Alkalihalophilus pseudofirmus: one gene and its partner. The protein of the gene in region 1 interacts with the protein of each later gene in a pairwise test. Links are inferred from orthologs where the notes say so. Each region holds a gene or a part of one and is shown in the gene's direction. Other genes may lie near its edges.

What was found.
Region 2: the proteins of ftsL (region 1) and PQ478_RS00355 interact in binary tests that used the Bacillus subtilis proteins (3 or more experiments, as listed by UniProt). The link is inferred for Alkalihalophilus pseudofirmus from one-to-one orthologs.

Annotation. Positions count from the first base shown.
Region 1 is NZ_CP117835.1:2,697,339-2,700,311, reverse strand. Bases 43-2,938 are described here. They hold ftsL (cell division protein FtsL), read left to right. Parts: upstream 43-1,261; coding sequence 1,262-1,615; downstream 1,616-2,938. Other genes in these bases: PQ478_RS14385 (penicillin-binding protein), read left to right, coding at 1,687-2,938; rsmH (16S rRNA (cytosine(1402)-N(4))-methyltransferase RsmH), read left to right, coding at 314-1,249; mraZ (division/cell wall cluster transcriptional repressor MraZ), read left to right, coding at 43-235. Outside these bases: more of mraZ, read left to right, coding at 1-42; more of PQ478_RS14385, read left to right, coding at 2,939-2,973. UniProt on the Bacillus subtilis protein: Essential cell division protein that may play a structural role. Probably involved in the regulation of the timing of cell division. Also required for sporulation.
Region 2 is NZ_CP117835.1:73,306-76,301, forward strand. The notes cover bases 1-2,919. They hold PQ478_RS00355 (FtsB family cell division protein), read left to right. Parts: upstream 1-1,229; coding sequence 1,230-1,610; downstream 1,611-2,919. Other genes in these bases: PQ478_RS00340 (RNA-binding S4 domain-containing protein), read left to right, coding at 1-234; yabP (sporulation protein YabP), read left to right, coding at 327-638; yabQ (spore cortex biosynthesis protein YabQ), read left to right, coding at 635-1,216; PQ478_RS00360 (S1 domain-containing RNA-binding protein), read left to right, coding at 1,684-2,163; spoIIE (stage II sporulation protein E), read left to right, coding at 2,730-2,919. In the rest of the region: more of spoIIE, read left to right, coding at 2,920-2,996. UniProt on the Bacillus subtilis protein: Required for vegetative and sporulation septum formation. Required for the activation of genes expressed under the control of the sporulation transcription factors sigma F and sigma E.

The DNA of each region.
Region 1 (2,973 bases):
AGCTTTTACTCGATTTTTCTTCTCAGGTGCCGCTGAATGTGAACTTGATAAGCAGGGAAGAGTAAATATTGCCCAAACATTGCGTGAGTACGCAGAACTTGAAAAAGAATGCGTCATTATTGGGGTATCAAATCGCGTTGAAGTATGGAGTAAAGCGAAATGGGAAGAGTATTTTGAGGAATCCGAAGACTCTTTTGGGGAGATCGCTGAAAACTTAATTGACTTTGATTTATAGAATGAATGAAAAGAATCAACCAAGTCATGGACACCAAGAGGCAGACATCAAGATTGGAAAGAAAGTGAAGGTGATATCATGTTCACCCATGTGACTGTATTAAAAGAAGAATCAGTAAATGGACTGGCGATCAAGCCAGATGGAATTTATGTGGATTGTACATTAGGAGGAGCCGGCCACTCATCACTCATTTTAGAACAATTGAATGATGAGGGTCATTTATATGCATTTGACCAAGATGACATTGCTCTTTCAAATGCAGAGGAAGTATTAGCTCCTTATAAGGGGAAATTCACTCTTATTCGCAGCAATTTCCGTTTTTTAAGAGAAGAACTTGCAAAACATGGTATCTCAAAAGTAGACGGAGTCTTATTTGATTTAGGTGTATCGTCCCCGCAGTTAGATGAAGCAGAGCGAGGCTTTAGCTATCATCAGGATGCCGCATTAGACATGAGAATGGATCAGACAGCACCTTTGACTGCTCATCAAGTGGTGAATGAATGGGAGTTTAATCGTCTTGTTTCCATCATCTCAAGGTACGGTGAAGAAAAATTTGCAAAACAGATAGCCAGAAAGATCGAGGCTAGACGTGAAATTAAAACGATTGAAACAACAGGAGAATTAGTAGAGATCATTAAGGATGCGATACCTGCTCCGGCAAGAAGAACAGGTGGACATCCAGCTAAGAGAACATTTCAAGCAATAAGAATTGCGGTTAACGATGAGCTCGGTTCGTTTGAGGAAGCGCTAGAAGATGCAATTACAATAACGAATCCAAAAGGAAGAATATGTGTCATTACATTTCATTCCCTAGAAGATCGTTTATGTAAGGAGATTTTTAAAGAGAAAAGTAAAGGGCCGGATCTCCCGCCAGGATTGCCGGTTATACCTGAAGGGTACGAGCCTGAATTAAAGTTAATTACAAGAAAGCCGATCGTAGCAGGAAACGAAGAGTTAACAGCTAATAACAGAGCGCGTTCTGCAAAATTAAGGATTGCTGAGAAGCAAAAATAAGGAGGTTTTATTATGAGCATGGTTGCCCGTCAAATTCAGCATCAACAGCAAACGGAAGTGAAAACTAGAAAGGTTGTTGAGCGCCGCAGAACTAAGATTACCTTAGGAGAAAAGATTATTGCTTCTGCAATGGCGGTCATTGCTTTTGCTTTAATTGGATTAATGCTACATAATTACGCATCAATTTACAGCTTAAATAAAGATGTTCATCAACTTCAAGGAACGATTGCCCAACAGTCTCAAGTCAATGAGGGACTTTCACTCCAGGTTGTTGAATTAAGTGCACCTGATCGAATTCTAGACATCGCAACTGGTGAACTAGGGATGTCATTAGATGATAATAAAGTAAAAGTCGTTCAAAACTAGTTCATTATTTGAACTAGTTTTTTTTACAATCGATTTAGCAAAAACTATATTTATACTAATAGGAAGTGAGAATGATGGAGATAAAACGTGCTGCAACAAATGTGCGAGCCGTAGTTGTCTTAGGGGCCTTTATCCTCCTTTTTATCCTTTTGTTGGGCCGATTCACTTATATTCAAGTGACACAGGAAGTAAAAGGACAAGAACTCGCATCAATGGGTGAGGACCGCTGGTCAAAAGAGCAGGTAATCGAGGGGAAACGCGGGACGATTTATGACAAAAGAGGAAGCGCCCTTGCCGAGGAGCTGAATTCCTACAGTGTCTTCGCGATTTTAAGTACAGATTACCCAAATCATGTATCAGACCCTAAGGAGACAGCAGAAAAGCTTGCTCCTTTTATCTCGATGGAACCTTCTGCACTTCAGCGGCTTTTATCAAGTGAAGGTCGGTTTCAAGTAGAGTTAGGGGCAGGGGCTAGAAATCTCACACATTCTGAAATGCAGGAAATTAAGGCGTTAGATTTAGATGGTATTATGTTTAACGAAGAGCCTAGACGTTATTATCCTAAACAAACCTATGCTTCACATGTCCTTGGATATACAGAGAGTGATATGTCCACAGCTAGAATGGGACTTGAGAGAAGCTTAGACGATTACTTAAGAGCAGAGGACGGTCTAGTTCAATATCAGAGTGATCGAAAAGGTGTTCCCCTGCCTAATGCAGAACGGCATGTGAAGCCTCCGAAAAATGGGAATGATATCTATTTAACGCTTGATTCCAATATACAAACGGCATTAGAGCAAGTAATGACTCAAGTAGATGAAGAGTATGAACCAGAAAAGATGGTTGCTATCGTAGCAGATCCAAAAACTGGTGAAATATTAGCGATGAGTAATCGACCGAGCTTTAATCCAAATCGCTATAATGAAATCTCTAACTATATGAATTATGCGGTTTCTAATCATTATGAACCGGGATCTACCATGAAAGTATTCACACTTGCTGCGGCCATTGAAGAGGGTGTTTATAACGGCGATCAAACATTCATGTCCGGTCAATTAAATGTTGGCCCTAACACAGTTAGTGACCATAACAGAGGACGAGGCTGGGGTGAAATTACATACAATGAAGGGATGCTGCGCTCTTCAAATGTTGCCTTTACAAAGATCGCGCTTGATCTCCTTGGACCTGAGAAATTGTATGAATATCTAGACCGCTTTGGCTTTGATGAGCCTACTGGGATTGACCTGCCGAATGAGGCTACGAGTTTAATTGCTAATCAAAGCAGATACGATGCAGCAGCTACTGCATTTGGGCAAGGGACAGCGGTCACGCCTATCCAGCAGATTCAAGCAGCAACA
Region 2 (2,996 bases), 2.6 Mb from region 1 along the record:
AAACGACGCACACTAGCTAAAGAAGTATGTGACCAAGGCCGAATCAGCATAAATGGCCAGCAAGCGAAAGCAGGGTCAAATGTGAAGGCTGGAGATGAACTGGTAGTTAGGTTCGGTCAGAAGCTAGTAACGGTAGAAATTAATGAAGTTAAAGAAACGAGCCGTAAAGAAGAGGCAGGTTCCATGTATACGATAGTAAAAGAAGAATCTTTAAAAGATAATCACTCACTGTAAGAAAGTAGGAACAAGCCCCGTAATAGGAGCTTGTTCTATTTTATTTGCTCTGTTCATACACATGTGGTAAAGAACAGAGAGGGGAAGATAAAATGACGGAACAATATGAGTTTGGAACTCCAATGGGGCGGGAAAGAAAGAATAATGATCATGATATTACCCTGCGCGGGAGAAAACAATTAGATATTACTGGTGTAAAACAAGTAGAGAGCTTTGATAATGAAGAGTTTCTGTTGGAAACAGTAATGGGATTTTTATCAGTTAGAGGGCGTAATCTTCATATGAAAAACCTTAATGTTGAACTCGGTCTTGTGTCCATCGAAGGGAAAATTGATGACTTTGTCTATCTTGATCAGAGCCAGCAAGATAAATCCAAAGGGTTCTTTGGGAAGCTATTCAAGTGAGTCTGACGGTTCAATTTTACACAATGGTATCAATGGCTGCGATGGGCATTTGGCTCGGTGCAGCGATTGATACGTATGGACGCTTCCTTCGAAAACGACGCTCCTTTCACTGGTTGACGGCCTTAAAAGATGTATTATTTTGGCTGATTCAAGGGCTGATCGTTTTTTATGTACTCCTTGAATCAAATCATGGTGAAGTCAGGTTTTATGTATTTTTAGCTATTTTATGCGGCTACGCCTGCTATAAAGCGCTGCTTCAGAACACTTATCAGCGCTTATTAGAAGTAATTATTCGTTTATCTATTGCTTTTTACCGGTTTGTCACAAATTTGTTCAATATCCTACTTATTGTTCCTATAAAGTACGTATTGAAACTGCTTTATACGTTAGGTATGATGGTAGTAACTGCTATTGTGGCTATCTTTTTATTTATCTTCAGAATCATCTGGAGGCCGTTAAGATGGGCCTTGCGTTTAATCGGAAAAGCCACACGAATAGATAGAGCTTATAAAAAACTTTCGCCTTATTTTTTGAAAATAAAGGAATATATAAAGGCGATGCGGAAAAAGAAAGAGTAAGGAGGGGATAAAAATGGTCACAAAGCGTTCGTCAACCGTGCGAGAAATGGATTCACAGTACATTGAAAAGCGGGAGCAGGAACTTGAGTTTCAAGCAAAGAAACGCAGAGGGTTGATTCGTAGATTAAGTGTGCTGGGTATTTTCGGATTTATACTCGCTGGAATTGCATCTGTGACATTTTATGCCCAAGCATCAACCATAAATGAAAAACAAGAAGAAAAGCAGGCTCTTGAACAAGAGCTTGAGTTATTGAAAGCAGAGGAAAAGAGACTTGAACAAGAAATCATTAACTATAATGATCTGGACTATATAGCAGAGATTGCGAGAAGGGATTATTATTTGTCCAAGCCTGGGGAAACATTGTTTAAACTTCCAGATTCTTCAGCTGATTGACACCTTTTTTTTCATTCGGGTATAATGTAGGAAACGAATATTTACAGATTTCTTAAGGAGGATCTATTTTTTCATGTCAATTGAAGTAGGCAGCAAGTTGCAGGGTAAGGTTACTGGAATTACAAATTTTGGAGCGTTTGTTGAGTTACCGGGTGGTTCTACCGGCCTTGTACACATCAGTGAAGTTGCTGATAATTACGTTAAGGATATTAATGAGTTTTTAAAGGTTGGAGAAGAAGTTACAGTTAAGGTTGTAAATGTGGAGAAGGATGGAAAGATCGGTTTATCCATTCGTAAAGCAAAAGACCGTCCGGAAGGTTCCGAAAGACCTGCACGTCCTAGTCGTCCAAGCCCATCAGGACGTCCGCCGCGTCCGCAAGGCGGCGGAAGAGGTCCACAAGGTGGAAATCGCGGTCCTCGGACAAACAGCAGACCAGCACCATCATTTGAAGATAAAATGAGTCGTTTCTTAAAAGATAGTGAGGAGCGTCTTTCAACCATCAAGCGTCAAACGGAGTCTAAGCGTGGCGGTCGTGGCGCTCGCCGTGGTTAACTTGCTGTCAGCTTCTTTATACAAATAAAAGACAAGCAGAAATGCTTGTCTTTTATTTTTCATAGAACGTTGTATAGACTGGTCTAAAAAAGAATATAAAAAAATGATTTAAATGGGTTGACTCTTTTAAAAGAAGGGTGTATAGTAATACTTGTCGTTAATGACACGTTGATGACACACAATATATGGCGGTGTAGCTCAGCTGGCTAGAGCGTACGGTTCATACCCGTGAGGTCGTGGGTTCGACTCCCTCCGCCGCTACCATATACATATTCAAACTTGGATCTATTCAGATTCAAGTTTTTTTGTGCTCTCGTAAGTGGGCAGTTTCCCAATAGAACCATTTTAAACAAAGAACTTTTCCTCATCTTTCTTCAGCATATCCCCCCATCTCCTAGCAAATGAGTGATTTATCCTGTTCATTTTGCTTAAACCTGTTGTATTTAATCCTCTTTTAGCAGAATTAAGTCGAACGATTCTTTTCTTGCCAAACCTTAATATGACAAAAAATGAAAGACTATTCTGTTTATAATGAAACCACGATTCTAATATGGGTGGTGGGTATGATGATAAGGAAGGCGGCTAAAGAAATGATTGAACCTGCTCGCAGTGTAATGGTTCACGAAAGATTAATCAGTTTTACGAGTGGAATGCTCACAAAAGCCGGCAAGACGACGCAAGCGATTTTTTACCAATGGGGCCTGCTCGTTGCGGTTGTAGGTTTTTTACTTGGACGAGCCATGATTTTATCTGAACTGACACCGTTTGTTCTTCCGTTTTTAGCTGCTGTATATATGTTGAAACGAGAGAAGGCGGGTATCGCTGCTCTAGCA